Regions from separate parts of the Flavonifractor hominis genome, predicted to be linked through region 3. Evidence: riboswitches for the same ligand, from Rfam matches in the RefSeq annotation. Region 3 holds a riboswitch; each other region holds the start of a gene.
The links. Region 3 has a riboswitch for cobalamin ahead of cbiD (cobalt-precorrin-5B (C(1))-methyltransferase CbiD). Riboswitches for the same ligand answer to the same signal wherever they lie in the genome.

Region 1 (10,989 bases), on a different contig from region 3:
TTCCCTCTCAAGGATCTCCGGGATCCACAGCATCCCCGGCTGCGGATCCCGGAAGTCCGATCCTGAGAAAACAGCAAGTTTGACCCAAAGAACCAGCCCGGCAAAAGTCAGCAGCTGAAGACAAGGACAGCCATAGGTGTTCTTGGTTTCGGAGTCCCTTGACAACGCCATAAAAAGTAGATAGAATGTCTTCGTGAGCAGGTCATATGCTTGACATATGCCAACTGACAAGCCGGTGAGAATCCGGCGCAGTCTTACCTCTACTGTATTTGGCTCCGGCCATAAGCCAGGATTGTCAGCCTGCTCCATGGTAATTGATCAAGGTGGTATCCATTGCCGATTTTTGCAGCCATGCCCATGTGTGGGGATGGCCAGGGTTTTTGTGCATTTTTGATGTGCAAACGCTCGATTTGCAGGGATCGGCAATGGATATCTGCTTTTTGCCGGCAGACACCATTGTCTGCCGGTTTTTTGTTTTCTGAGCCGGCAGCAGATCCCGAAACTGGAAGGGGGTGAAGACCGTCAGCAAGAGAAGGCAAGCTCGCCCAGCCAAACTTACGCCGCAAGAGGCAGAACAATACCGCAATTTGATACAGAAATGGGCACAGCAAGCTCCACCAGAGTACACAGGCAACGGCGAAAAGCACCCTTATACATCTCTTACGCTGTCCAGTGGGCTTGGCAGGGCTGTCTATGCCAGCTATTCCGACGAGGATTTGCTGGCTGTTCTGCACGATGCGGCGTCACGCCTGGGACGTGCGCCCACACAGGATGAGGTCTTTTCTCTGTATCGCATCTACCTGAAAGCGCGGTTTGGCACCTGGCCGGGCGCACTGCGGGCGGCGGGAATGCGGCAATTGCCAATGCCGGATTTAAGCATGCCGGATTGGACACAAATGCTGGCGGAGGAACCGGAGCTCTGCGGTGCTCTGGAGGATGTGACCCGTCGCAGACGCCGCCTTGGATATCCGCCGCGCAAGCGTGATGTCCCGCAGGCGAAAATTCTCTGTGAACGATTCCATTCGTGGGAGAACGTGATTGCTGCCGCGGAGGATTTTGAGAAATGGCAGGAAGCGAGGAAGGATAACTGACAAGTAAATAGGAGCATTTATTGTGGCCCTGTCTCGGTGGAAGCAGAGGGAGGGATGAACAAGGGAATCGGGTGCAAGTCCCGAACGGTAACCGCCGCTGTAAGCGCTGAGATACCGGATCGTTGATGAAAGTCAGTCACTGGGGAGACCTGGGAAGGCAGATCCGGCGTTGTGGGGAATTTCCCCGGAAGCGCAAGTCAGAAGACCTACAAGGAATGCAAAGGGTCGTCGAAATGCGACCCGACCATGGGAACACGGCTGTGGCGATCATTGGGATCTGTCACGGCATTTTTTATGCCCTGACAGATCGAGAGTCGAAAGGAGAGACGGAGCAAATATGAAGAAACGAGTATTGAGCCTGCTGCTGGTGCTTGTCATGGTACTGGGACTACTGCCCGCCGGCGTTCTGGCGGCGGAGGGTGTAACGGAGGTGTCCAGCCAGGCGGAACTGGCCGGAATGACTGACGGCAGCTACATCCTGACAGCGGATATTGAACTGAGCGAATGGACAGCTATTGACTTCTCTGGCACCCTGGACGGTAATGGTTACACCATTACTGTGGCCGGCCAGCCGCTGTTTAACACGCTGAGCGGCACCGTACAGAACCTCTGCCTGGACGGTGAAGTAGCAGGCGAGGACGATACCGTAGGTGCGCTGGCCCGCACACAGACAGGCGGAACAGTGAATAACTGCTGGTCTGGGGCCGGATATGATTATACCGCGTGGTGCTTTGCCGGGTTTGTTGGCACAATGGCTGGCGGCACCATTAAAAACTGCCTCTCTACAACGGATAACGCCGACTCCGGTTTTGTTGGTGAGGCGACCGGTCTGCCTGTCATTGAAAACTGCTATTATACCCTCTATGACGCTGTATACAATGGCGACTTTACCGATACGAACAACAAGAAAATCAATGCTGACGAATATCCGTATGCCATGGCGCAGCTGAACGCTGTCCACGAGGCCGGGCTGCTGTACTGGGCTATGGACGAGGACGGTGTGCCCAAGCCGATTGCTTCAGAGAAACCTGCGGCGGATCGCACGGCACTTCAGGAGCTGTACGACAGGGTAAAGGACAATACAAATGCCGTTCCTGACGAAGAAGATGTTACTTATACATCTGAGAGTTGGGAGGCCTTTGTGGCAGCCCGTGACAAGGCAAAAGCCGTTCTGGACAATGCAGACGCCACCCAGGCCGCCATTGATGGGGCAAGGAAGGATTTGCAGGCCGCAATTGACGGCTTAGTTCCCGACCGCACCACGGCAACGGCGGCGGAACGCGTGGCCCTTCAGGACGAGATCGCAAAAGTGCCCAGTGAAAAGGGCCGGTATACCGATGCCAGCTGGTCTGCCGTACAGGCAGCCCTCAAGCCTGCCAAAAACCTTTTGCAGAATCCAGCCGCTACTGCGGAGAAGCTGGCCGAGCAGACCGCTTCCCTGAAAAACGCTGTCGACGCTCTGGTTGAGATCGTAGATCCGGCTGCGGTGACGGAGCTGCCGGAGGGCCAGGAGTGGACGATGATTTCCACAGCCGAGGAGCTGGCGGAGCTTTCGACAAAAGGCGGCGCCGGCTACTATAAACTGAAAAACGACATTGTGGACTATGTGGGTACTTACGATCCGTTTGGTACCCAAATCAAGCCTTTCAATGGTGTGCTGGACGGCAATGGCTTTACCGTAACCTTTGCAGGCGCAGACAAGTATCCGAATCCTGTCATCAACATTCTTGGCCCCAGCGGCGTGATTCAGAACCTGGGTGCCAACGGCAGCATCACCAATGTGCCCCTGGTGGATAAACTCTATGGCAAGCTGATCAACTGCTATTCCTGGGCGGACACCCAATATGGCGGTCTTGTGGGAACGATGTTCTCCGGCTCTGTCATTGCCAACTGCTATGTGAATCAAATGCCCGGCGGCAGCGGCTCCGGCGGGCTGGTAATGACCGGAAACGGCGGACATATTCTCCACAGCTACTGGCCGGAGGGAAAAGCAATTGGCACTGATAGCGGTACTTCCATGCTGGACAGTCAGGTAGTCGCCAAGCAAAAAGAGGACAGCTTCCGCGCCATGCTCAACGCGCACCGCTATGGCGGCATGGAGTGGCACCAGAGTGACAAGGGCCTTCCCTGGCTGGGGGAGGAGCAGGAGTATGTCAAGCCCGACTTCAAGGCTGTAACCGTTACAAACCTGATTACCGAGGAAACTGCCTCGATTGAAGAGCCGGATGATGTGCTGAAGGTAAGCGTATTTGGCGAGCAGGGCGGCGATGTAGCCGCGCTGACCATTGACGGCTACCAGGGCGATCAGCTGGAGTGGGAGACCCCCTCACACGCCACCGACGCCCCCATCATGGTATATTATGACAAAGACTCGGAGCAGACCAGAGTATGGGTGCGCGATGCCGGTACGGTGACGGTCACGGCGTTCTTGAAGGGGACAGAGGGTGCGCCGCGAAAGGAGCTCCAGTCCTTCCAGATCGAGGCCAAGGTGCCCAGCTATTTTGATCTGAAGCTGAAGATTGGCGGCGAGGACTATACCAATAAGACCTATGCGGTGGAGGGCAGCCAGGGCTTTGAGCTGGTTCCCTATGTATCGGTAGAAGGAAAGGAGATCCCGGTTTATTACGGGCTCTTCGACTGGGAGAGCAGTAATTCAAGTGCGATCCATGTGGATTCCGATGCCTGGGTGACCATCTATAAAGAAGGAACTGCCAACCTGACGGCGTCCCTCAACGGCGTCTCCGCCGCCGTCCGGGTAACGGCCGGCTACACAGCAGCCACCGGCATCAAGTGCCTGTTTGAGGGCGAATATACCATTCACCGCCGCAGTCCCAACTCCGTCGGCCAGAACGGCACCCCCGGCGAGGCCAGCTTCAACCCGCTGCGCCATGTGGATGAAAATGGAGAAGCAATTGTGGGCAGCGAGGAGCATATGGCCCAGGTGGAGCCCGAAGGGGCTACCTATGCTGGCAGCTACGATGTCACCACAAGCGACAAAACCATTATGGAATTCCAGAGCGCTCTGGTACAAAACCTGATTCCCATGAAGGCAGGGACGGTCAACGTCACCGTCACTACCAAAGATCCCAAACTGGATAAACAGTTTACGGATACCAGGGAAGTAACGCTGAACTACCTCAATCCCCTGCAATCCTTGACTGCGGAGAAAACAGAACTGACCGTCAAGGTGGGTGAGACCATCGACGCCGGACTGATTTTCACCGGAGAGAATGATACCAAATGGCCGGAGAAGTATCCCAAGGGTCTCCACGTCTCTGAGAGCTACATGACCTGGGAGCAGAGCGGCGAAGGCCAGGTGCTTGCCTACCGCAGCTATCCCGTCATCATGCAGGGCGATGAAGACTTCTCCCTGGAAGAGGGCACTGTTTCCAACGACCAGTGGCTCATCAAGGGCGTAAAGGAAGGAACCGTCACCCTCAAAGGCACCGCCAAGGATACCACCAACGGCACCAAAACCATTGAACTCACGGTTCATGTTGAGGCCGGCGACCCCGCCCTCAACAAACCGGTAGAGGAGCAGGTGGCCGATGTCCTGGCCAAGACCGGCGCATACCAGCTCAATGCCCTGAACAACGCTCCCGCCTTCCTTCAGGAGTGGAGCATCCTGGGCTTGGCCCGGGCAGGCATCGAAGTTCCCGAAAATTTCTATGAGACCTACTATGCCTCCGCCTATGAAAAGGTGCAGGAGCAGAAAAAGGTAAGCTCCCGCCCCTGGGACAATAAGATCACCGAGACCCAGCGGCTGGCCCTGGCTCTGACCGCCATCGGTAAGGATCCCACCGATGTGGGCGGCGTCAATTTGTTGGATTACAGCTGGAACAAGGAAACCTATTGGAATGGAGCTGTGTTGGGCGATATGCAGGGCTCCAATGAGCTGATTTACGCCCTGCTGGCCATCAATGCTCATGCCAGCCTGAAGGAATCCCGCCCCGAATCCGTCACCATGACCGAACAGCAGATGATTGACAAGCTGCTGGGCGTCTATCAGGCCGAGGAAGGCGGCTTCGGACTCAGCGGTCCGTCCTTTGACGTGGACATCACCGGCATGGCACTTCAGGCCCTGGCTCCTTATTACGACACTCGCAACGATGTCAAGACGGCAGTGGACAAGGCGGTGACCCACCTGTCCCAGGCCCAGGGCACCGACGGTTCCTATGGCAATCCGGAGGCCACCAGCCAGGTGATCGTGGCCCTGTGCACCCTGGGTATCGACCCGGATCAGGACGAGCGCTTCATCAAAGTGGGATCCAGCCTGGTGGACGGCCTGCTGATGTACGCTTTGGAGGACGGTTCCTTCCGCCACTCCATGAACGGCAGCTCCGACGGCATGGCCACGGAGCAGGCCCTGTATACCCTGGCGGCCCTCAGCCGGTTCTACGCAGAACCCAGAGGAAACAGCCTGTATGACATGAATGACGTGACCATCGGCGGCAGCGGCGGTACAACGGTTACCGGCGTGACTCTGACGCCCGCCAGTGCAAAGATCGAGACCGGCAAGACGGTACAGCTCAATGCCCTGGTCATTCCCGCTACGGCGGCAAACAAAAACGTGACCTTCTCCAGCGACAAGCCGGGAGTGGCTACCGTCAGCAAAACCGGCCTGGTCACCGGCGTGGCAGAAGGCACCGCTACTATCACCGTCACCACGGCGGACGGAAACAAGACTGCCACGGCCTCCATCACCGTTACCAAGGCCGGAGAGATCAAGCCGGAGGACAAGGCCACCGTCACCCTGTCCATTGATAAACTTACCATCAACAAGGGCTATGTCCTGTGGCCCACCGAAATAGAAATCACCAAGGGTGAGACTGTGTGGGATGTGCTGAAGCGGGAGATGGATCAGCGCGGGATCAAGTATCAGTACAGTAACAACAGCCAGTATAACAGTGTTTATGTAGAGTCCATTGACGGCGACGGAGAGTTTGACCATGGCTCCGGCAGCGGCTGGAAGTACAGCGTAAACGGCGTCTATCCCGACTACGGGTGCAGCCGCTACACCCTCACCGGCGGCGAGGTCATCAAGTGGCGCTACACCACTAACCTGGGTATGGATCTGGGGGACGATCCCAATGCCGGACAGACCGGCAAGCCGGAAGAGGGCGGTACCAGCACCATTACCCCGGAGGTCAAGCCTGACAAGAACGGCAGCGCAAAGGTCACAGTGGATGAAACTCAGATGAAGGATGCCATCGCTACGGCCAAGACCGAGGGCAGCAGCGCCATTGTCATTGCTCCTCAGGTTACCGGCGAGGCCAAAAAGGTGATGACGGAAGTTCCCACCCAGTCCCTGAAGGACGTGGTCAAGAACACCAACGCGGCCCTGGAGGTGCAGACCGCTCTGGGCAGCGTGTCCATCCCCAACGAAGCCCTGGACTCCATTGCCCAGCAGGCCGGTGGCAGCACCGTGACCATTACAGTGGAAGCCAGGAAGCCTGAGGATGTCAAAGATCAGGTAAGCGCTTCTCAGCTGGAAGGCGCGGTGGTAGTGGAGGTGACCATTACCTCCGGCAAAAAGGAGCTCACCACCTTTGACGAAAAATCCTTGACCGTCACCATTCCGGTAACTGGCTCCGCCTTTGTCTCCGGCGAGACTTACAAGGTGATCGCGCTCAGGGCCGACGGCTCCAAAGAAACCGTTTCTGGAACCTGCATCAAGCAAAACGGGAAACTGAGCATGCAGGTGAAGATCACCTATCTGAGCACCTTTGTGGTAACCACGCAAAAGACCATGCCCTTCACCGATCTGTCCGGCCACTGGGCCGCTGAAGCCATTACTTATGTCTATGGAAACGGCTTGATGAACGGCACCAGCGACACTACTTTTGCCCCTGACGAGTCCCTGAACCGGGCCATGCTGGCCACCATCCTGTATCGTCTGTCCGGCGAGCCTGCTGCAACGGGTGAAGGTAAAACATTTATGGACGTGGCACCGGATACCTGGTATACCTCTGCCGTGGCCTGGGCCAGCGCCAACGGTATCGTCAGCGGCGTCGGCGATGGCAAGTTTGCACCCACGCAGGCGATTACCCGCGAAGAGTTGGCTACCATGTTTTACCGCTACGCCAAGTACAACAAATTGGACACCAGCGCCAAAGGCGACCTGAGCAAGTTCGCTGACAGCGATCAGATTGCCGCCTGGGCTTCCGACGCCATGGCGTGGGCGGTGGGCGCCGGACTGATTTCCGGCAAAACCGCCAATGTCATTGACCCCACCGGTACGGCCACCCGTGCCGAAGTGGCGACCATCCTCATGCGCTTCACAGAATTGACGAAATAACAAACGGCGTGCCGGGGCGCAAGACGCCCCGGCACGGAAAGGAGTTCCTATGAAAACGGTTTTCAAACTCGGAACAGGCTTTCTCCTGGCTTTCATGCTGCTGCTCAGCCTGAGTGTCCCCGCATTTGCAGCGGAGACGGATCTGACCGCCACAGTGCATGGCAGCGCCAAGTATATGCTCAACACCGTTCGTGAACCTCAGGTGGGATCCGTGGGCGGCGAATGGGCTGTCATCGGCCTGGCCCGTTCCGGCTACGACGTTCCCCAGAAATACTGGGATGATTATTACGCCACGGTGGAGGACTATGTGGAGGAGCACAAAGGTAACCTCCACGACAAGAAGTACACCGAATATTCCCGCCTGATCGTGGCCCTCACCGCCATCGGCGCCGATCCCTCCGATGTGGCGGGCTATAACCTGCTCACTCCTCTGGGAGACTTTGACAAAACCATCTGGCAGGGCATCAACGGACCCATCTGGGCGCTGATCGCGCTGGACGCAGGAAATTATGATATGCCCCGGAACCAGAACGCCAAAACCCAGGCCACACGGCAGATGTATGTGGACGAGATCCTTGCCCGGCAGCTTAACGACGGCGGCTGGAACCTGACCGACAAGGGCGGTGCCGGTCAGAGCGACCCCGATATCACCGGCATGGCCCTGCAGGCCCTGGCCGGCTACCAGTCCCAGCCCGAGGTCAAGGCAACTATTGACCGGGCGCTGGATTACCTGAGCACAACCCAGGAGAGCAACGGCGGCTATGCCAGCCATAATACCAGCAGCTCCGAAAGCGTGGTACAGGTCATCGTGGGTCTGTGCGCCCTGGGCATTGATCTGAATGATGCCCGCTTTGTGAAAAACGGCCATACCTTGTTGGAGAACCTGCTCAGCTACCGGCAGGACAACGGCAGCTTCCTCCATACCTCCGCTGGAAACGGCGACAGCCAGATGGCCAGTGAGCAGGGGCTCTACGGCCTGGTGGCCGCAGAGAGAGCGGCTGCCGGAAAGAGTGCGCTCTACCACATGGATGACGTGACCATTCATGTGACCGGCGTAACGGTGGAAACCATTGGCCTGCCCGGCAAGCACGCCGACGTCAAGCCGGTACCTGTCAGCGGCAGCGTCTCCTTTGCCGATGTGGCCGGTCACGCCAACCAGAAGGCCATCGAGGCGCTGGCTTCCCGGGGTATCATCAACGGTAAGGGCGACAACCGCTTTGACCCCAATGCCACCATGACCCGTGCGGAGTTTGCCGCCATCGTTGTGCGGGCTTTGGGCATGACGCCCAAGGCAACCGACGCCTTTACCGATGTGTCCTCCGACGCATGGTACGCTGGTTATGTAGGGACTGCCTATTCCTACGGCATCATTACCGGGGCAGGCAATGGGCGCTTCAATCCCGACGGCACCATTACTCGGCAGGAGGCCGCCGTCATGGTGGCCCGTGCCGCCAAGCTCTGCGGTATGGATACACAGCTGGAAAACTACGAAATCCTCAATGTTCTGGCACAGTTTACCGACTATGTGACCATTGCCCAGTGGGCTCAGGAGGGCGTTGCATTCTGTTATGGCGAGGACATCCTCAATCAGAGCGATCTGAATGTGGAGCCTGCCCGTGCGATCCTGCGCTGTGAGATCGCCGAAATGCTGTATCGTATGCTGGGCAGCGCCAAGCTGCTGTAAGGAGAATCCGTCATGTGGTGGAAACAGCATAAATGGAAGGTACTTATACCGGTTCTGATCGCGGCAGTGCTGGCCGGCGCGTTTTGGTATGGGGGCAACGCTCCCGGCGCACGGGGCTGGACCGTCCCGGCAAATGAGGCATCCCAGCCGATGCTGGAAAGCGATCTGCACAATACGGCGGAACCGGAGCAGACGCAGGAGCCGTCAGCAGTTCCGGAACCCGAGGAGACGGCTGCGGAACATACGCCGGAACCGGATACAAAGGAAGAACCGACAAAAGCCACGCCGGAGCAGACTGCTGAGCCGTCCGCTTCCAGGCAGCCCCAACAGTCCCGGCCATCCGACCAGCCGGAGATGGCCATTAACCCGGAGACGGGAAAGGATCAGTATCTGACCGATCCGGTGCCGAAAGGCAAACCTCTGCCGGTGGAGCCTCAGGATGTGACCATCGGCACAACAGCGTACAGCTGCACCATTTCCATCTCCTGCGCAACCATTCTGGATAATCTGGATCTCTGCGATCCGGAGAAAAAAGAGCTGGTACCGGAGGACGGATGGATCCTGGAGCCCATGACCGTCACCTTTTATCAAGGGGAGAGCGTCTTCAACGTGCTCCAGCGCACCTGCAAACAGCAGAAGATCCATATGGAGTTCGAGGATACGCCTATGTATAATTCGGCCTATATTGAAGGCATCCACAACCTCTATGAATTCGATGTGGGCGAGCTGTCCGGCTGGATGTACAGCGTCAACGACTGGTTCCCCAACTACGGATGCAGCCGCTATCAATTGCAGGACGGCGATATCGTGGAGTGGGTCTATACCTGCGACCTGGGCGCAGATGTTGGACGCGGATTTACGGAGAACAGAGGAGCGAATTGACCATGCGGAACCGGGATGCTTTTTCCAGCTGCCATCCGGTCATCAATTTTTTCTATTTTTTTCTTATCCTCCTGATAACCATGTTTTGTCTACATCCGGCCATTTTGGGGATTTCTCTGGCCGGCAGCGTGGTCTATGCGGTATATCTCAACGGCCGGAAGGCGGTGCGGTTTTCCCTGGCGTTTCTCCTGCCCATGATGCTCCTGACACTGATAATCAATCCCGCCTTCAATCACCAGGGCATTACGATCCTGGCCTATCTGCCCACGGGTAACCCCCTGACGCTGGAGAGCATTCTTTACGGCGTTTCCGCCGCCGCCATGCTGGCCGCCGTGATCTCCTGGTTTTCCTGTTATACTGCCGTGATGACCTCCGACAAATTCGTGTATCTGTTCGGCAGAGTGATCCCGGCCCTGTCCCTGGTGCTGTCCATGACCCTGCGCTTTGTACCCAAGTTCAAGGCGCAGCTTCATGTGGTCAGCGAGGCCCAGCGCTGTGTGGGACGGGACATCTCTGACGGCGGTCTCCTGCGGCGAACCCGAAACGCGGTGACGATTTTCTCCATCATGGTCACCTGGGCACTGGAAAACGCCATTGAGACGGCGGACAGCATGAAGAGCCGGGGCTACGGACTGCCGGGCAGAACGGCATTTTCCATTTACCGCTTTGACGAGCGGGACAAGATGATTCTGCTGTGGCTCTGCTTCTGCGGGGGTGTTCTCGGCTGGGGCGCGTTGACAGGCGGCCTTTTCTGGCGGTACTATCCGACCATAAAAGGCGCACCGCTGACACCCATGACAGGGTGTATTCTGCTTTGCTGGGCCGGGCTGTGCCTGACGCCGGTGGCAATCAATGTCCATGCAGACCGCGTGTGGCATGCGCTGCATGGTGAGGAGGCTGTAAGATGATTCAGAGTATAAGCCTGCCGCTCTATTCCGACACACTGCGGGAGTATCGGGACTGGGCAGATCTGCAGCAGGAAGTGCGCGCCCTGGGTTGTGACGGCATTGAGGCTATATGGGGCGGAGAAGCCA
Region 2 (9,060 bases), on a different contig from region 3:
ATACAGCCGTTCTTGCTCCAGCAAGTTGGACATGAGCAGCTGACAGAGAAAATGCTCCAGTTTATCCATGAGTGCAGCTTCCTGAAGCAGAGATAAATCACAGCGATAGTGCCGTTGAATCTGGCGCAGCAGATGCTCTCCCCAATCTCCGGCCTCCAGCTCAGTCAGCATTCCAGCACGGCGCTGATCTTCCAAATGCACATAGAGCACCACAACTCCAACCAGGAATGCGTCCTGATCCAGTTTTTTTATGGTTCGGGCAATTGCGGTATCTTGCCCCGGTCGCCGGGCCAGGCAATGAGCGGACAGCGTGTCCGCAGTGATCCCAAAGCGATGCAACCTCTTGAGTACGGTATGCTGCTCCTGCGCACAAAAGCCTGTTTGTCGAAACAGCGCCTCCGTGACGGCCTCCCGGACGGCCAGCGCCGCCAGTTCTCCAAATTTAAAATGTTTGCCTGCGTTCAGCAGCATTCCTTCCTGTCCGGTTCCGCAAATGATGACTATGCCGTCTGTCCCGGTTCCGGTGGCAAGCTCTTGTGATACGCTGCTTCCTTGCATCAGATCCCGAAGCACAGCGGTTTTGGCCTCGGTGGCTGTGAGTATCAGCTCCGCCATGGCGCCGGGGGCAAGAGGCCGATCTGTAATCAGAAAGATATTGATGGTTCCGGGCGGCACAGAGGTGGGTGCGCCGTCCACCTCTGTCAGAAATGCCGGATCACCGGCGCAGAGCGCGTTAACATCGGCGCCGCCGGATACTGCGGCCGTAATTTGCAGATCCTCCCAGCGTTTGGTGATGACCACCATGTTGTCCAGATTTGCCGCCGTATCCAGGCCGGTGGTGTGATCCGGATCCAATCCCAGACGTCTGGCCACCGTGCGCTGGTGTTCCCGCAGATTATTTCCCTGCATAGGCTGACAGACACCGGCCATGCCGCAATCACAGTAGTTAAAAGCGGCGGTCAGATCGTCCCGCATGCCGCCGCCGTTGGCCCCTGTGGACAGCACCATGCGGGGGCCGGAAAACCGAAAGACAGCAGCCTGTTCCGTGCAGGCCAGGCGGTCGCCGTTGCACAGCTCAAAAATACGTTCCATACATCATCCTCCGGGATTCTCCGAGATGTTCTGAGTGGATTATAACAGATAACAATAAACAGGAAAAGACGAAAGGAACTGTTGGAAATGAAAATGCGAAACGTGCTCCTGTTCGCGCTGGCTGTGCTGCTTCTGGCGGCCCTGGCCGGGTGTGCCCCGACGGAAAACGCGGATGCAAACACCACACCGCAGCAAACGCAAAATACATCGGTTAACCGTCCGGACACCGACCGCAGCGGCAACCCTATTACCCTGCCGGATCAGGTAGACAGCATCATCTCCATGGCCCCCTCTGCTACCCAGACGCTTCTGGACCTCGGCATGAAGGACAAGCTCATCGCCGTGGATACCTATTCCGCCATGTACTTTGGCCTGGAGGATCTGCCCACCTTTGACATGATGGAGCCGGACACGGAGCAAATGGCTGTCCTTGGTGCAGATCTGATCTTCACCACCGGTATGAGTGCCTCCTCCGGCGCCGATCCCTTCAAGCCTCTGCGGGATATCAGCGTCTGCGTAGCGGATATCCCCTCCGCCTCCAGCATCGAAACTATGCTGGAGGACACCCGGTTTATTGCTGCCTGCGTGGGTGCTCAGGAAACATGCGAGAGCCTGATTGCGCAGTTCCAGGAGGAACTGGATCAGCTGTCTGACATCGGAGCAGGCATTCAGGACAGAAAGCGTGTGGTGGTGGAAATCGCATGCGCGCCCGACATCTACACCGCCGGCAGCGGCACCTTCATGCAGGAGATGCTTACGGTCATCGGCGCGGAGAATATTTTTGCCGATCAGGAAGGGTTCGTCGCCGTGACAGAGGAATCGGTGATCACCCTGAATCCGGACGTTATTCTGACCATGGTGGACTACGTGGAAGATCCCGTAGCAGAAATCCTGGGGCGAACCGGCTGGGAGCATGTTACCGCCGTGGCCAACGGGGACGTGTATCTGGTCAACACGAATGCGGTATCCCTTCCCAATCTTCATGTGATCGACGGCATGAAGCAGATGGCCAAGATGATCTATCCCGAGGCATACGCAGAGATTGAAAATCCCTTTGCCGGGGAAGCTGCGGCATGAAGCGGATCGTCAAGATACTCCTTGCCGTTGCCGCGGCCCTGCTCATTCTGGTGGGCAGTATCGCCGTCGGCTCTGTGAATCTCTCTCCCGGGCAGGTGGCAGAGATTTTGATGGCCAAGCTGTCCGGCGGCTCCGGAACCGTTGACCCAAATCTGAGCGCCATCGTATGGGAGATGCGCTTTCCGAGGGCGGTGCTGGCTTTCCTTACCGGCGCGGCTCTGTCCGCCAGCGGTACAGTCATGCAGTCCATTTTGAAAAATCCGCTTGCGTCCTCCTATACTCTGGGCGTTTCCTCCGGCGCCAGCCTCTGCGCAGCTCTGGTGATGGTCACCGGCGTTACGTTCCCGCTTCTGGGGAGCCTGTTCACCCTGCCAGCAGCGGGCTTTGCCGGGGGGCTGGCCACGGTGTTTCTGGCCCTGGCCTTTGCCGCCCGGCTGGACGGCAAGATGGAGAATCAGACGGTCATCCTGGTGGGTATGGTGTTCTCTCTCTTTGTCAACGCCATTCTGACACTGATCACCGCCCTGTCCCGGGAGCACCTGCAGCAGATGGTCTTCTGGCAGATGGGCGGCTTCACCGGCCGGAACTGGTCCCATGTGGCAGTGATGTTCCCGGTTCTGGTCCTCTCCATGCTGGTATTGCAGCGCTTTACTCCGGAGATGGATATCATGAGCTTTGGAGAGGAGCAGGCCATGTCCATCGGCGTGGATCTTAAGCGGATCAAGCTCCTTTTGATCGGCATTGCCGCCCTGCTGACCGGCACGGCAGTGTCGCTGGTGGGTGTTATTGGCTTTGTGGATCTGATCGCGCCCCATGTTGTGCGGCGGATCTTCGGTTCCTCCCACCGTCTGGTGCTGCCCTTGTCCGCCTTGTTCGGCGGCACATTTCTGATGTTGGCGGAGTTGGTTTCCCGCACGGTGATGGCGCCCACGATTATTCCTGTGGGAGCCGTGACGGCACTGGTAGGCGCTCCCTTCTTCGCACTGGTGTTCTTCCGCGGCAGAAAGCTGAAATGAGGTGGAGTTTGTATGCTGCATCTGAAAAATATTTGTGCCGGATATGGAAACGGAGATATTCTGCACGAGATTACCTTTGATCTGCCTCTGGGACAAAATCTGTGCATTCTGGGGCCAAACGGCTGCGGGAAAAGCACATTGCTGCGTACCATCTCCGGTCTTCTGGACAGCCGCGGGGAACTGACCCTGGATGGAAAACCGGTGGCCGCCATGCGCCGGCCGGAGATTGCGTCTCACATAGCCATGATGAGCCAAATGAGCACCGTCTATTTTTCCTTTTCGGTCTATGAAACCGTGATGATGGGCCGGTACCAGAAGCTGCGCCGGGGACTTTTTGCATCCCCGTCCAGAGAGGACAAGCAGTGTGTGGAGCAGTATCTGCGGGCCACCGGGTTGGAGCCGCTGCGGGAACGTCAGATCTCCGAGCTGTCGGGCGGCCAGCTTCAGCGGGTATTTTTGGCCCGGACGCTGGCCCAGGAACCGGAGATCATTTTACTGGATGAACCCACCAACCACCTGGATCTGAAGCATCAGACAGAGCTGGTGAGCTATCTTAAAAACTGGTCTCAGGAAAAAGGACGGACTGTCATCGGCGTACTCCACGACATCAACCTCTCCCTGATGCTCTCCGAGCAGCTTTTGTTTTTGAAAAATGGTTCTGTGGCAGGGATGGGGCCTGCCAATATGCTTCTAACAAGAGAGTTTCTCCATGAGGTTTATGATATGGACGTAGCCTCATATATGATGGCCTCCCTCAAGCGTTGGGAGCAGGTATCTTAACGGTATTCGGACATGCAGAAAAGCACATGGCCTGTCCCTGCGTCGGGTACAGGCCATGTGCTTTTTCTATTTTTCCCAGGGCGTGTACAGACAATAGGCCGGACAGAGCTCGCCCATATAGATCCATACATTTTCTCCCATTTCGATGGGCTCCCCGAAAACCAGGTTAGGAACCATCAGCTTCAGAGTGGTGCGTTTGAGACCCTTGATGTTTTCCCCCTCCTGAGTGGGAGCCTTGCTGAAATCCTCAATCCGCTGGGCCAGATCGCTGATTCCCAGCTCCCGGGAGAGCCGGGGGATTACCTCATCCTTTACGGCGTATACCACATGATCCGGATTTTCAAACCAGGTTCGACTTATCATAACGCTTGCCTCCTGTCAGTTGGTTTTTTGCGCCAGTTTTTTGATCTCGCCATACTTGCCGATGATATAGTCATAGCCCTCCCTGCGATGGGGAATCAAGCAGCCGCTGCAATCCTTAATCCCCCCGGCAATATAGGTGAAGTTTCCGCCGCATTTATCTCCCAGTGCATACAGCGGGCAGTAGCAGAACAGGCAGTTAAAGTTTTCCGGGTCATTGGTGGAATGGCAGGGGAAGTATTCGCATTTGCTGTTGGAAAAGAACTGAAAGTGCTTTTCGGACGTCGATGATTCCATACCGCTTCTCCTTTCATTTTACTGACTGATACATCACTCATGATATACTGACCGGCGGTGAAACAGAAAAAGGAGGTGCCCGGGCGGCACCTCCTTCTGACAAAAACACGCTGGCCCTAACAAGAAGGCCAGCGAGCAAAGCAACGTACACAACGGAGGACACGCCCGCTGTTTCCCCCTGCATCCTGCCATGGTGCAAGTCTCCTGACTTACGTTATGAGAGCTTGGCTCTCTGCGTCCATTTCCTACCTTCTCACAGGGTCTTCCCCCGCAATGGCGGACTTTCGTCCAGACGGCATACGCCGCTTCGGAATGGCCTCACGTACACAGTGCCGGTCGCGCGGGACTTGGATATCCCATTCGTTTTAGCTGCTGCCTGATCCTTGTCGGCAGGATCGTTACAGCAAACAGCCACACCATGCAATAGATACAGTGATATGAAATTTTCAAACCGGCGGCAAACGCCGGGCCTGGAACCAAGAATGGATTTAAATATAGCATAGCACGCCTTGTGCAGGTTGTCAAATGCTCTTTAATTTGTTTAGAAACAGGGCTCCAAGGGCTCCTTTCTGAAGAAATTTAAAAAATAGCAAAAACAGAATAGCATTTTGATACGGCTTGTGCTATAATGCAAAAGCAACAAGGAAAATTAAATATGAAATCCGGCTTTTGTGGCAAATGCGCGACCCGGCTCTTATGAGCTGGACACGCATCCTTGTTTCTGAACAAGGGAATCAGGTGAGAATCCTGGACATGTTTCGTCCGTGACCCGTCCGTGAAAACGGCGGCAAAGGGGCGATTCTATAGCTGTGATTGTGGAGCAAATCCGTTTTCTGCGAAAGCAGGTCACTGGCGGCTGTAATGGCTTAGCTGGGAAGGCGGCGGATTTGCGTTGGCGGGCATAGCTCCGCCTGGACACATCAGTCAGAAGACCTACTAAGAGCTTACCCCCGGATCTCCGGGGCTGCTCTGACAAAAAATGCCTTATGCGGCAGCACGTTTGTGCTGTCGCTTTCACGCAGTGACGACACAGGAGCGGACAGAATTGTCCGCTCCTTTTTTGTCAGGTACGGCCCCGTTCCAAAAGCCCTGTTTTTTGAAAACAGTTTTTATAAAAATGGTTTGAAGGAGTGGAGCTTTGTGAAAAAAAGGATTCTTTCGTTTTTTCTGGTGCTGTGCCTGACCCTTGGACTTCTGCCGTCAACGGCACTGGCCTCCGGTACGGCGCAGCCGGTGTCCAGCGTCGGTGAGTTTGCCGCCATGGAGCCGGGTGGGGATTATATTTTGACAAGTGACATTACAGTGTCCGCCCCCTATGGTCAGGCCTTCAGCGGCAGCTTTGACGGCGGAGGGCACAAGGTGACCCTCGCCATCTCCGGCGACAGCAAGCTGGGGCTCTTTTCTGAGCTGTCCTCCGGCGCGACCGTCCGCAATGTCATTACTGACGGTTCGGTCAGCGGTACCAGTCAGGTGGGCGGCATCGCGGGCCTCAGCTCCGGTACGATTGAAAACTGTTTGAATACGGCGTCCATCACCGCCGGCAGCAAGTATGCGGGCGGCATCGCAGGACAGTGTACCGGCGGCAGTATCACCGGCTGCGGCAATACCGGAAGTGTGGCGCTCAGCGGAACTGACCAGTACGCTGGCGGCATTGCCGGTCAAACCAAGGCCACTGCCATTACCAACTGCTATAACCAGGGTGAGATTTCCAGTCAACGGAACCGTTCCGGTGCAAACCTGGGCGGTATCGTCGGCTACGCAGGAGATGATTACGGTCGCGGCAGCAGCCTGAACAACTGTTATAGCACCGGCGCCATTACCGTGCAGGAAAAGGCTACCAATTTTGGTGCCATTGCCGGATGGATGTACAATTCCACATCGGAAAACTGCTATTATCTGGATAGCAGCTGTACCATCGGTATCAATGGTAATGACCAGACGGTTGCCGCTAAAACATCGGAGGAGATGAAGGGTGCGGACTTTGCCGCCGTGTTGGGCGAGGGCTTCCGGGTAAAGACCGGGGACTATCCGGTCCTGTCCTGGCAGATCTCGACCGCTTCCGCTGTGTTTACCATCGCGCCGTCCAATGCTGAGCTGACCATCCGCAGCAGCGACAGCGTCGTGTACTCCTCCAGCCAGGGGGAGACGCGAATCGCGGCCCTGGCCGCCGGCAGCTACAACTATACGGTCAGCTGTGAGGGCTATACATCCCAGAACGGAGCACTTACCATTTCCGAAGAGCAGGCCAACAGCAGTGCGGAAATCCGGGTAGATCCCATCACACTGGGGCTGGATAACAACCGGTGGGGAACCCTGCGCTTCCAGGTTGAAGGCGCGGAGGATTATACAATTACCGTGACGCTGGACAGCCAGGAAATAACCGCTGGGGAAGACGGAACTTATACGCTGCTCCTGGACAAGACCTATGACTACGTGGTGACACCGACATCGGAGCAGGTGGAAGGCGCGCAGGGAAGTGTCACTCTTTCAGAGAGCAAAATTGAGACGGTTTCCCTGAAAACGGTCACCGACATTGCGGTCAAAACTCTGCCGAACAAAACGGACTATTATGTTGGCGACACGCTGAATCCTGCCGGCCTTGTGGTAACAGTCAGCTACTCCGACGGCTCCACCCGGGAGATTTCCGAGGGCTTCACCGTCAACGGATTTGATTCCTCGGCAGCCGGGGAGAAAACCGTTACGGTCACCTATTGCGGAAGCAAGGCAACATTCCAGGTTACCGTGTCGGAGAAGCCCTTCCCCAGCGCTGTATTCAACGCTCTGGTCGGGAAAGCCCAGGTGGTATACACCCATAACGACAAGTATCAAGGAGAGCCCGGTCAGGAGTTTGTGGAGGAGGACGGCGTTCTCCGCTCCAACAGCAAGGGGCAGGGCAATTCGCAGGTCACCGTGACCATTACGATCGACGAATCCGTTGCCCAAGGCAGTCTTTCCTTTTGGTATAAGGTGTCGTCCGAGGGCTCCTGGACTGTATACGACGGTCTGGCCATCAACAACGGTTCCAAAATCGGCGGAGAAATAAACTGGACGAAGCACACCCTGGATGTAAAGGGCGGTGAGACGGTCACGCTGACCTATGTCAAGGACTCCAGCGGCGACAAGGGAGACGACTGCGTCTATCTGAAAGATTTTACGCTGGAGACCCTGCATACCGCGACATTTACCCTTAGTCCGGAAAATGCCCAGATCGTTCTGGCACCCCAGGGCGGCGGGGAAGCCATCGCGCCTGCCTCCAGCAGCGGCGGAACAGTAATCTATGCGCTGGCTGACGGCACATATGACTACACGGTGTCCTGCTTCGGTTATGCAGAGCAGACAGGGCAGATCACCGTGGACGGCGCTGACGTGACGGAGACGGTGACGCTGGATGCCAGCGCCCGGCAGACGGTCACGTTCCAGGTGACCCGTCCGGAGGACATTTCCGCGCCGCATATGATCAGTGTCCTCTTCCAGGGGGAACCGGTCGCCCACAGCGGAGACGATGCCGATGTCTATCAGCTGCCGGCCGGCGAATATACCTACACGGTCAGCTGCGAGGGCTGTGAGCCGGCCAGCGGTTCCTTTACAGTAAGGGAGAACGCGGTCACCGTCCCGGTGACGCTGGAACGCCAGTGGACACTTTCCGACTACTTTAAGGCCATTTCCCCTGCCATAACCGCCGAGAACGGCACACGCTACGGCTTTGTCCGGGACACGGAACAGGATGGCGGACTGATATCCGATAACGCCGGAAAGAGCAGTTCGTCCGCTGCCATGACCCTTACCTTCTCCCAGGCTGCCCGGCTGGATTTTGCTTATTGGGTGTCTTCGGAAGCAAATTATGACAAATTCACACTGAAGCATGGGACGGACACGCTGGTTACTGCCAGCGGCAACGGGGAATGGACGCAGTTCGCTGTTTCCGTAGCCGCCGGCGACTCCCTGATCTTTCAATACGAAAAGGACAGCGGTGGAAATGAAGGCAGTGATACAGTTCGCCTCAAGAATTTCCGTGTGACCACTCTGTACCCGCTGACCTATACCGGCCTGCCGGAGGGCGGCACCTTTACGGTGCGCGATTCCAAGGGACAGACCATTGCGCCCCAGAATGACGGCACCTATCTTCTGCCGGAGGGCGCGTATACCTATACCGCCTCGGCGTTCGGATACGAGGCGTCCCAGGGCAGCTTTTCGATTCCCGACCAGAGCAGCGTGACCGTCTCTCTGAACAAACTTCCGACTTACAAGGTGACCTTCCGGATCCCGGAGGGCGCTTCCCTTACGGTAACGCACCCCACCGCCGGCAGTATGGATGCCTTCCGTCAGGGAAATGCGTTTACCCTGCCTGCCGGAGAGACTTACTCCTATGAAGTCACCAAGACGAACTGCCTGCCCAGCCGCGGCAGCTTTACGCTGACGGAGGAACGCACCATCGAAG
Region 3 (10,989 bases):
AAATTTTTCTGTCACTCCCTTGTCCCATACAGCGGAATCTACTATAATATCCATCAAATCATATCATTCGAAAGAAGACAGAGGCGGAAGCATGAAAGGCAAACAGGCACGCAAAGCACCGGCTCCGGCCCCGGCTCCCCGCCCCCGGCGGGAGGTCCCCCGGGTGAGCGCCGACCCGCAGCAGGGGCTCAACCAGCACCAGGTCCGGGAACGGCAGCAGAACGGCTGGGCCAACGACCCGGTGGAGTCCCCCACCAAGAGCGTCCGGGAGATCGTGCGGGAGAACGTGTGCACCTTCTTCAACTTCATCTTTGTGGTGCTGGCGGCCCTGCTCATCGCGGTGGGGTCCTTTGACGACATGCTCTTCCTGCTCATCGCGGCGGCCAACACGGGCATCGGCATTCTCCAGCAGCTGCGCTCCAAGCAGACCATCGACAAGCTCAATCTGCTGGCCGCGCCCCGGGCCAACGTGGTGCGGGAGGGGAGCCTTATGTCGGTCCCATCGGCCCAGCTGGTGCGGGACGACGTGGCGGAGTTCGCTTCGGGCGACCAGATCCCCGCCGACGCTACCGTTCTCTCCGGCCAGGTGCAGGTCAACGAGGCCCTCATCACCGGTGAGGCCGACGCCATTGTGAAGCAGCCGGGGGATGAGCTGCTCTCCGGCTCCTTCGTGGTGGCCGGGCGGTGCCGGGCCCGGCTGGACCGGGTGGGGGCGGAGTCCTACGCCGCCCGCCTCACCCTGGAGGCCAAAAAGGACGTCACCGTAGGCAAGAGCGAGATGATGTCCTCCCTGGACAAGCTCATCCGCATCATCGGCATCCTGCTCATCCCCATCGGGGTGGCCCTGTTCGTCAAGGAATTCGTCTTTCTGGAGCGCACCGCTCAGGAGGCGGTGGTCTCCATGGTGGCCGCCCTCATCGGCATGATCCCCGAGGGGCTCTACCTGCTGACCAGCGTGGCCCTGGCGGTGAGCATGATCCGCCTGGCCCAGGGCAAGGTGCTGGCCCAGGACATGAACTGCATCGAGACCCTGGCCCGGGTGGACGTGCTGTGCGTGGACAAGACGGGTACCATCACCGAGCCCCAGATGGAGGTGGGCGAGGTGGTGTACCTGGACGAGGAGAAATACGCCCAGACGGTGGTGACCGAGACGCTGGACGCCTTCTATCACGTGATGGAGGCCGACAACGACACCGCCCGGGCCATGCAGCGCAAGTTCCACGGCCGGTCGGTATGGCATGCCCAGCAGACCATCCCCTTCACCTCCGCCACCAAGTGGAGCGCGGCGGTCTTTCCCGGCCACGGCGCCTTTCTGGTGGGCGCGCCCGAGTTCATCATGGGCGGGCGGTACGCCGACCTGAAGGAGGCGGTGGACCCCTGGTCGGCCAAGGGCTACCGGGTGCTGCTGGTGGCCGAGTACAACGGCACGCCCGACCCGGCGGGACTGGACCCGCGGCGGGTGTGCCCCATGGCCCTGGTGGCCCTGTCCAACCGGGTGCGTCCGGCGGCCCCCAAGACCTTCCGCTACTTTGCCGAGCAGGGGGTGGCGGTGAAGGTCATCTCGGGCGACAACCCGGTCACCGTCTCCGAAGTGGCCCGCCAGGCGGGCATCGAGGGCTCGGAGAAGTACGTGGACGCCGCCACCCTCCAGAGCGACAGCGCCATCGAGCGGGCCGTCCGGGAGTACACGGTGTTCGGCCGGGTCACCCCCAACCAGAAGCGCAAGCTGGTCCGCGCCCTCCAGCGCCAGGGCCACACCGTGGCCATGACGGGAGACGGCGTCAACGACGTGCTGGCCCTGAAGGATGCCGACTGCGGCATCGCCATGGCCTCCGGGTCGGAGGCCGCCTGCCATGCCGCCCAGCTGGTGCTGCTCAACTCCGACTTTTCCGCCATGCCCCGGGTGGTGGCCGAGGGCCGGCGGGTCATCAACAACATCCAGCGGGCCGCGGCCCTCTACCTGGTGAAGAACATCTTCTCCTTCCTGCTGGCCATCATCTCCCTGTTTGCCACCTTCCCCTACCCGGTGACCCCCCTGCAGCTGTCCTTCCTCAGCGCGGTCACCATCGGTGTGCCCTCCTTCTTCCTGGCTCTGGAGCCCAACCACGGCCTGGTGCGGGGCAAGTTTTTGGCCAATGTGTTCCGCTCGGCCCTGCCGGGCGGGCTCACCGACCTGTTCGTGGTGCTGGGAGTGGAGGCCTTCTATCTGGCCTTCGGCTTTACGGAAAACGAACTGTCCACCATCTCGGCCATCCTGCTGGTGTTCATCGGCCTGCTGGTGCTCTATGACGTGTGCCAGCCCTTCGACTGGAAGCGGCGGGTGGTCTGGGGCGCCATGGCCGCCGCGTCGGCCGTGGCCATCTTCTGCTTCGGCAACAGCTTTGGCCTGAGTCCCCTCACCGTCCAGAGCACCCTGATTCTGCTGACTTTTTTGGGCGTGTCCTATACGGTGATGCGCCTGATGCTGGGGCTGTTCGCCCAGGGGGAGGCACTGCTGGAGCGGGGCCGCCGCCTGCGCCGGCGGAGGTGAGCCATGCACCTGAGAACTTACCGCAGCGCCGACTGCCCGGTCTTGGCCCAGCTGTTTTATGACACAGTCCACACCGTCAACGCCCGGGACTATACCCGGCAACAGCTGGACGCCTGGGCCGACGGACAGGTGGATCTGGCGGCCTGGGACGCCTCCTTCCTGGCCCACACCACCCTGGTGGCGGAGGAGGATGGGGTCCTTATAGGTTTTGCCGATCTGGCCGAGGGGGGCTATCTGGACCGGCTGTACGTCCACAAGGATTACCAGGGCCGGGGCGTGGCCACGGCCCTGTGCGACGCCCTGGCTGGTGCCAGGCTCACCCACGCCTCCCGCACCGCCAAGCCCTTTTTTGAGAAGCGGGGCTGGCGGGTGGTAAAGGAGCAGCAGGTGGAGCGCCACGGTGTGCTGCTGACCAATTTTGTAATGGAACGCTGAAAAACGTGCCGCGGAAGGCCCTTCCGCGGCACGTTTTTGCTCTACTCTACCGCTGGTCGGTTGCCAGATCTGCCCCGACGGGCCTAAAATAGCGGGAGGAAGGAGGACGTGTCTATGTTTGAGATCGACCGGGAGGCCTTTGGGGCCTTCCTGGTGCAACTGCGGAAAGAAAAGGGGCTGACCCAGAAGGAACTGGCCGGGCGGCTCTATGTGTCGGATAAAGCGGTGAGCAAGTGGGAGCGGGGGCTGAGCCTGCCCGACATCGCCCTGCTCACCCCGCTGGCGGAGAACCTGGGGGTGACGGTGACCGAGCTGCTCCGGGGAGAGCGGCTGGCGGCGGAAAGCCTGCCGGTGGACCAGGTGGAGGAACTGGTGACAAGCTCCCTGGAGCTCTCCGGTACCCAGCGGCAGCAGAAGTGGCAGGACCGGAGGCAGCGGGGCGTCCTGTTCGCGCTGTCGGCGGCGCTGACGCTGCTTGAGCTGCTGGTGCTGCGGCAGGCGGGCTTTTCCTGGCCGGTGCTGTGGAATGACCTGGGGACCGTGGAGGGGCTGTGCCTGCTTTTCGGGGCCTGGGTCTGCCTGTTCGCCCCGGATGTGCTGCCCGCCTATTACGACCAGAACCACATCAGCTCCTTCAGCAGCGGGCCCTTCCGGATGAACCTGGCCGGGGTGCGCATCAGCAACCGGAACTGGCCGCACCTGATGGGGGCCGCCCGCTGGTGGCTGCTCCTCACGCCGGTGGTGTTCCCCCTGCTCTACCTGTTTCTGCAGTGGGTTGCACCTGAGGTGTGGGCTGATGGCAGGCTGTGGCTCACCCTGGGGGCGGCACTGGGGCTCTTTGTGCCCATGCTGATCGCTGGCAAGCTCCACGAGTGAGCCTTGTGAAAAACGGCAGAATCATCCGCTTTACCTTTACTTTTTTCCGTCGAACTGATATAATGATCAGGCAAAATTGAAAGCACCTGCAGCCGCGGCATTGCCGCACGGGGAAGCCGGTGAAAATCCGGCGCAGTCTTACCTCTACTGTAAGCGTGGACGAAGGCGCACAAGCCATTGGCCCATAAGGGCTGAGAAGGCGCGCCGGAGGAGGAAGCGCAAGCCAGGAGACCCACTGCAGGGGGCGTTTGCGTAGCTCTGAGGTGGAGAGGTGCGGCAGGTCCTGGACAAAGGCCCTCCCTCATTCACGGGAGGGCTTTTCCTTTTGAAAGGAGGGTGCGGCATGGCGAAACTGGAGGTCTACCTCCCTGTGGGGAAGGAAAAGCTGCGCTGCGGCTATACCACCGGCACCTGCGCCGCGGCCGCCGCCGCCGGAGCCGCCCGGCTGCTCCTCACCGGGGAGACGCTGCCCGCCGTCCGGGTGGAAACCCCCGCCGGCATCACGGTGGAGGCCGAGCTGCTGGACCACGCCGCCGGACGGGATTGGGCCGCCTGCGCCGTCCGGAAGGACGGGGGGGACGACCCGGACGTCACCGACGGGGCCCTGATCTGCGCCCGGGTGGAGCGGAGGGATACCCCCGGCGTCACCATCGACGGCGGCGTAGGGGTGGGCCGGGTGACCCGGCCCGGCCTGGATCAGCCGGTGGGGCAGGCCGCCATCAACTCCACCCCCCGGCGGATGATCGAACGCATGGTGAAACAGGTCATGGCCGGGGCAGACTATGGGGGAGGACTGGCGGTGACCATCTCCGTGCCGGAGGGGGAGAAGCTGGCCCAGCGCACCTTCAACCCCCGGCTGGGCATTGAGGGGGGCATCTCCATTTTGGGCACCAGCGGCATCGTCCGGCCCATGAGCGAGGCCGCCCTCATCGACTCGCTGTATCTGGAACAGGACATGGCAAAGGCCGCCGGGGTGACCGACCTGCTGATGACCCCCGGCAACTACGGGGACGCCTTTGCCCGCCAGACCCTGGGCCTGGACCTGACCCACCGCTGCACCTGCAGCAACTACGTGGGCCACGCCATCGACCATGCCGCCGCTCTGGGCTTTTCCTCCCTGCTGCTGGTGGGGCACCTGGGCAAGCTCATCAAAGTGGCCGCCGGGAGCATGAACACCCACTCCGCCGTGGCCGACGGGCGGCGGGAGACCCTCACCGCCCACGCCGCCCTGGCGGGCGGTTCGCCGGAGCTGCTGCGGGCCTTGTTCCGGAGCCCCACCACCGACGCGGGGGTGGAGCTGTTAAAGGATGCCGGCCTGCTGGAGCCGGTGATGGCCTCCATCGGGGCGGCCCTGGAGGAGCAGCTCCGCCATCGGGCGGGGCCGGAGTTGGAGATCCAGGCGGTTTTCTTCTCCAATCAATATGGACTGTTAGCAAAGACATCGGGGGCGGACCGGCTGCTGGCCCTCCACCGGGGATAGGAGGAAGATATGGTACATTTCATCGGCGCGGGCCCCGGCGGGGCCGACCTCATCACCGTCCGGGGGGCCAGGCTGCTGGGGGAGGCCGACGTGATCATCTACGCCGGGTCCCTGGTCAACCCCGCCCTGCTGGACTATAAAAAAGAGGGCTGTCAGGTGTATGACAGCGCCAGGATGACCCTGGAGGAAGTGATCGCCGTCATGAAGGCCACCGAGGAAAACGGCGGAACCACTGTCCGGCTCCACACCGGCGACCCCTCCCTCTACGGCGCCCACCGGGAGCAGATGGACGAACTGGATAAGCTGGGCATCTCCTACGACGTGACCCCCGGCGTGTCCTCCTTCTCCGGGGCCGCCGCCGCCCTTTGCGCAGAGTATACTCTGCCCGACGTATCACAGTCGGTTATCATCACCCGCATGGCGGGCCGCACCCCGGTGCCCGAGGGGGAGCAGCTGCGGAAGATGGCCTCCCACGGCTGCACCATGGTGCTCTTTTTGTCCACCGGACTGCTGGAGGATGTGGAAAAAGAGCTGGCGGCGGGCGGCTATCCACCCGACACTCCGGCGGCCATCGTGTACAAGGCCACCTGGCCGGAGGAAAAAGTGTACCGCTGCACCGTGTCCACACTGGCCCAAACCGCCCGGGAGAACAAGGTCACCAAGACAGCGTTGATTACAATTGGTAATTTCCTTGGGGAAAAATACGAACGGTCCAAGCTGTATGACCCCACCTTTACCCATGAATTCCGGGAGGCAAGCCAGTGACAGCGGCGGTCATCGCGTTCACCCGCCGGGGGGCGGCGCTGGGGAAAACTCTGGCGGAGGGGCTGAACGCATCCCTCCACGTCCCCGCCCGGTTTGCCGGTGAGGTGGGGGCGGAGGCCTACGACAGCCTGGCGGACTGGACCACCCGGATGTGGGGGGAAAAGGACGCCCTCCTCTTTGTGGGTGCCTGCGGCATCGCCGTCCGGGCCATCGCCCCCCATGTGAAGGATAAATTTACCGACCCCGCCGTGGTCAGTGTGGACGAGGCGGGGCGGTTTGCCGTTGCACTGCTCTCCGGCCACGTGGGAGGGGCCAATGCACTGGCCCTCCGGGTGGCGGCACTCACCGGTGGCCAGGCGGCGATCTCCACCGCCACCGACGTCAACGGCCTGTTCGCCGTGGACGTGTGGGCCAGGGAGCGGGACATGGTCCTCACCGACCGGGTGCTGGCCAAAGAGGTGTCCGCCGCCCTGCTGGAAGGAAAGGGCGTGGGCTTTGCCAGCGACTTCGGCCACGGTTGTCCGGAGGGCCTCACTGAGGGAACGGCGGAAATCGGGGTGTGGGTCACCTGGAAAACCGGGGAGGGCCCCTTTGACCGTACCCTGCGTCTGGCTCCCAAAGGATTGATTTTAGGCATCGGCTGCAAGAGGGGGACGCCCCAGGCGGCCATTGAGGAGGCGGTGTCTGCCGCCCTGGCGGGGTATGAGCCGCAGGCGGTGGTCCGGGTGGCCACCATTGATCTGAAACAGAACGAGCCCGGCCTGCTGGACTTCTGCGCCGCCCACCACCTGCCCCTGTCGGTTTATTCGGCCGCGGAGCTGGCGGCCGCCGAGGGGGACTTCACCCCCTCGGCCTTCGTAAAAGGGGTCACCGGAGTGGACAATGTGTGCGAGCGGGCGGCCGTGCGGGCAGGCGGGGCCATCCTGGTGCCCAAACAGGCAAAAAACGGCGTCACCGTGGCGGTGGCGGGAAGGAAGATACTATGAAAGTAACGGTCATCGGACTGGGTCCCGGCGGCGGGGCCGACCTCACCGGCCGGGCCAGAGCGGCTTTGGAGGGGTGCGATCTCATCGTGGGCTATACCGCTTATATCGAGCTGGTCCGGCCGGATTTCCCGGAGAAAGCGGTGCTCTCCACCGGCATGCGCCGGGAGGTGGACCGCTGCCGGGCCGCCGTGGAGGCCGCCCTCACCGGCAAGGACGTGGCGGTGGTGTGCTCCGGGGACTCCGGGGTGTACGGTATGGCGGGGCTCATTTACGAGGTGGCCCAGGAGTACGACCCCATCGAGATCGAAGTGGTGCCCGGCATCACCGCCGCCTGCGGCGGGGCCGCCGTGCTGGGAGCCCCCCTGACTCACGACTTTGCGGTGATCTCCCTGTCCGACCTGCTCACCCCCTGGGAGAAGATCGAGAAGCGTTTGAGCGCCGCCGCCCAGGCGGACTTTGTGATCTGCCTCTACAACCCCTCCAGCAAAAGCCGGCCGGACTACCTCCGGCGGGCCTGCGACATCCTGCTGCGAGAGAAGGCCCCCGACACCGTGTGCGGCACCGTCCGCAACATCGGCCGGGAGGGGGAAGAGGGGCAGCTCCTCACACTGGCCCAGCTGCGGGACACCCAGGTGGATATGTTCACCACCGTGTTCATCGGCAACAGCCAGACCAAGGTGCTGAGCGGAAAAATGGTCACCCCCCGGGGCTACCTCCAGCGGGGGGAGTGAGATGAAGATTCTGCTCTTTGGCGGCACCGCCGAGGGCCGGGAACTGGCCGGGTGGCTGCTGGAGCGGGGCATCCCGACCCTGGTGTGCGTGGCCACCGAGTACGGCGAGACCCTCCTGCCCCCGGAAAGCGAGGCCCATGTGGGCCGCCTGGACCGGGAGGGGATGGAACAGCTCATGGCATCCCGGCCCTTCACCCACGTGGTGGACGCCACCCACCCCTACGCCGTGGAGGTCACGGCCAACATCAAAGCGGCGGCGGAGGCGGCGGGCCTGCCCCGGCTCCGGCTGGTGCGCCGGTCCGACGGGGAGGACGGGTGCCTCCGGGCCGGGAGCATGGCGGAGGCGGCGGAACTGCTGGAGGGGCTGGAGGGCAATGTACTGCTCACCACCGGCAGCAAGGAGCTGGACGCTTTCGCCCGGCCCGGCCTGGTGGAGCGGTGCTGTCCCCGGGTGCTGCCCATGGCGGACTCCCTGGCGCGCTGCCTGGAGCTGGGCTTTCCGCCCAAACACATCATCTGCATGCAGGGGCCCTTCTCCAAAGAGCTGAATGTGGCCCTTTTGAAGCAATATAAAATCAGGACCCTGGTGACCAAGGACACCGGGGGCTACGGCGGGTTCCGGGAAAAGGCGGAGGCCGCCCGTGAGGCGGGGTGCGCCCTGCTGGTGGTGGAGCGGCCCAGTCGGGAGACCGGCTATACCCTGGAGGAACTCAAACAAATGCTGGGGGAGGAAGCGACATGAAAGTCTATCTCATCGGGGTGGGCATGGGCAATCCCGAGGTCATGACTCTGGGGGCCCTGGAGGCTATCCGCGCCTGTCCCGTGCTGGTGGGAGCCCCCCGGCTGCTGGAGAGCTGGTCCGAGAGCCACGACTGCGTGCCCCTCATCGCCGGGGCCGACATCGCGGAGTATATCGACAAGCAGAAGGGGGAGGGGCCTATCGGCGTCCTCCTGTCCGGGGACACCGGATTTTACAGCGGGGCCAAAAAGCTGTGGGCCCTGCTGGGGGAACATGAGGTCATTACCCTGCCGGGCATCTCGTCGCTGAGCTACTTCTGCGCCAAGCTCCACACCGACTGGCAGGACGTGAAGATCGTCAGCGCCCACGGCCGCAGCCACAACGTGGTGGGGGAAATCCAGCGCAACGCCCGCACCTTCGCCCTCACCGGAGGGAATACGAAAGCCCAGGACATCTGCCGGGAGCTGACCGACCGTGGCCTGGGGAACGTGGAGGTATCGGTGGGGGAGCGGCTCAGCTACTCCGACGAGCGGATCGTCACCGGCACCGCCGCGGAGCTGGCGGGGGAGGTATTTGCCGACCTGGCCGTGCTGCTGGCGGTCAACCCCGCCCCGGTGGAGCGTCCCTGGAACGGCTCCGGCCTGCCCGACGACGCATTTTTGCGGGGTGACGTGCCCATGACCAAGGAGGAGGTGCGCACCCTCTCCCTTTCAAAGCTGCGGCTGAACGCGGACAGCGTGGTGTGGGACGTGGGGGCGGGCACCGGCTCGGTGTCGGTGGAGTGCGCCCTCTCCTGTCCCGCCGGGCGGGTCTTCGCCGTGGAGAAGAAGGAGGAGGCCGCGGCCCTGCTGGAGGAGAACAAGGCCCGCTTCAACGCCGCCAATCTGACCGTGGTGCGGGGGACCGCCCCGGAGGCCCTGAAGGATCTGCCCGCACCCGACCGGGTCTTCATCGGCGGCACCTCCGGGGAGCTGGGGGCGGTCTTGCAGGTCATCTTTGAGAAAAATCCCGCCGCCCGGGTGGTGTGTACCGCCGTGACCCTGGAGACGGTGGCCCAGGCGGCCGCCCTCTTCGCCAATCTGGAGGGGGCCGACATGGTGCAGGTGTCCGCCACCCGCACTCGGCAGGCGGGCCGCTATCACCTGATGGACGCCCAGAACCCGGTGTGGATCTTCTCCGGGGAGGGGCGGGTATGAGCGCCCCCCGGTTGCTGCTGTGCGCCAGCGCCAGCGGAGGGGGCAAGACCACCGTGACCTGCGCCGTCCTCCAGGCCCTGGTGAACCGGGAGCGGAACCCGGTGGCCTTCAAGTGCGGCCCGGACTATATTGACCCCATGTTCCACAGCGAGATCATCGGGGCCAAGAGCCGGAACCTGGACCTCTTCTTCCTGGGCGAGGATAAGACCCGGTACCTGCTGGAGCAAAACAGCGCCGGGTCCGGCCTGGCCCTCATCGAGGGGGTCATGGGCTACTACGACGGCATCGCTATGAGCCATGAGGCCAGCGCCTATCACCTGGCCCGGGTCACGGAAACTCCGGCGGTGCTGGTGCTGGACGGCCGGGGCAGCGCCCTCACCCTGGCGGCGGCGGTCCACGGTATGCAGACCTTCCGGCCGGACAGCGGCATCCGGGGCGTGATCTTGAACCGGGTGTCCCCCATGCTCTACCCCCGGTTAAAGGCGTGCATCGAGGCCGAGACCGGCCTTACCGTATACGGTTACCTGCCCAATCTGCCCGACTGCGCCCTGGAGAGCCGCCACCTGGGGCTGGTCACCGCCAGCGAGGTGGCCGGTTTGAAGGAAAAGCTCCGCAAGCTGGCAGCCCAGGCGGAACAGAGTCTGGATCTGGACGGCCTGCTGGCTCTGGCCGCCTCCGCCCCGGCCCTGAATCCCAAGCCGGTGGACCTGCCGGAGCCGGTGGAGGGACAGCCCGTCATCGCGGTGGCCCGCGACAAGGCCTTCTGCTTCTACTACGCCGACGGCCTGGAGCTGCTGGAGCAGATGGGGGCCAGACTGGTGGAGTTCTCCCCCCTGGAGGACGAGGACTTGCCCCAGGGCGCCTGCGGCCTCTATCTGGGGGGCGGCTACCCGGAGCTGTTTGCCCGGGCCCTGGCGGACAACGCCCCCATGCGGCGGGCCGTCCATGCCGCCGTCACAGGTGGTATGCCCACGGTGGCCGAGTGCGGCGGATTTTTGTACCTTCAGGACACCCTGGCGGACGGGGAAGGAAAAGCCTGGCCCATGGCGGGGGTGTTTCCCGCCGCGGCCCGCAACACCGGCAGGCTGGGCCGGTTCGGGTACGTCACTCTGACGGCTCAGACCGACGGCCTGCTGTGCCGGGCGGGGGAAGCGTTCCCCGCCCACGAGTTCCACTACTGGGATAGTACCGCCCCCGGGACCGACTTCCGCGCCCAGAAGCCCCAGAGCGACCGGGGCTGGGACTGCGCCT

Region 1: it holds a riboswitch for cobalamin, as region 3 does, so the genes downstream of both, WMO45_RS05925 (S-layer homology domain-containing protein) here and cbiD (cobalt-precorrin-5B (C(1))-methyltransferase CbiD) in region 3, are expected to answer to the same signal.
Region 2: it holds a riboswitch for cobalamin, as region 3 does, so the genes downstream of both, WMO45_RS05915 (S-layer homology domain-containing protein) here and cbiD (cobalt-precorrin-5B (C(1))-methyltransferase CbiD) in region 3, are expected to answer to the same signal.

Annotation. Positions count from the first base shown of each region.
Region 1 covers NZ_JBBMFT010000002.1:355,867-366,855, forward strand. The annotation lists cobalamin riboswitch at 183-318, shown strand; gene WMO45_RS05920 (homing endonuclease associated repeat-containing protein) at 513-1,091, shown strand; cobalamin riboswitch at 1,097-1,319, shown strand; gene WMO45_RS05925 (S-layer homology domain-containing protein) at 1,429-7,389, shown strand; gene WMO45_RS05930 (S-layer homology domain-containing protein) at 7,439-9,073, shown strand; gene WMO45_RS05935 (DUF4430 domain-containing protein) at 9,086-9,955, shown strand; gene WMO45_RS05940 (energy-coupling factor transporter transmembrane component T) at 9,958-10,863, shown strand; gene WMO45_RS05945 (TIM barrel protein) at 10,860-10,989, shown strand, end outside.
Region 2 covers NZ_JBBMFT010000002.1:342,751-351,810, forward strand. The annotation lists gene WMO45_RS05885 (adenosylcobinamide amidohydrolase) at 1-1,092, opposite strand, end outside; gene WMO45_RS05890 (ABC transporter substrate-binding protein) at 1,180-2,169, shown strand; gene WMO45_RS05895 (FecCD family ABC transporter permease) at 2,166-3,185, shown strand; gene WMO45_RS05900 (ABC transporter ATP-binding protein) at 3,198-3,965, shown strand; gene WMO45_RS05905 (hypothetical protein) at 4,032-4,328, opposite strand; gene WMO45_RS05910 (cysteine-rich small domain-containing protein) at 4,344-4,622, opposite strand; cobalamin riboswitch at 5,314-5,574, shown strand; gene WMO45_RS05915 (S-layer homology domain-containing protein) at 5,763-9,060, shown strand, end outside.
Region 3 covers NZ_JBBMFT010000005.1:44,817-55,805, forward strand. The annotation lists gene WMO45_RS09430 (cation-translocating P-type ATPase) at 92-2,530, shown strand; gene WMO45_RS09435 (GNAT family N-acetyltransferase) at 2,534-2,965, shown strand; gene WMO45_RS09440 (helix-turn-helix domain-containing protein) at 3,080-3,841, shown strand; cobalamin riboswitch at 3,914-4,095, shown strand; gene cbiD (cobalt-precorrin-5B (C(1))-methyltransferase CbiD) at 4,185-5,321, shown strand; gene cobM (precorrin-4 C(11)-methyltransferase) at 5,331-6,086, shown strand; gene WMO45_RS09455 (cobalt-precorrin 5A hydrolase) at 6,083-7,072, shown strand; gene cobJ (precorrin-3B C(17)-methyltransferase) at 7,069-7,803, shown strand; gene cobK (precorrin-6A reductase) at 7,805-8,545, shown strand; gene cbiE (precorrin-6y C5,15-methyltransferase (decarboxylating) subunit CbiE) at 8,542-9,738, shown strand; gene WMO45_RS09475 (cobyrinic acid a,c-diamide synthase CobB) at 9,735-10,989, shown strand, end outside.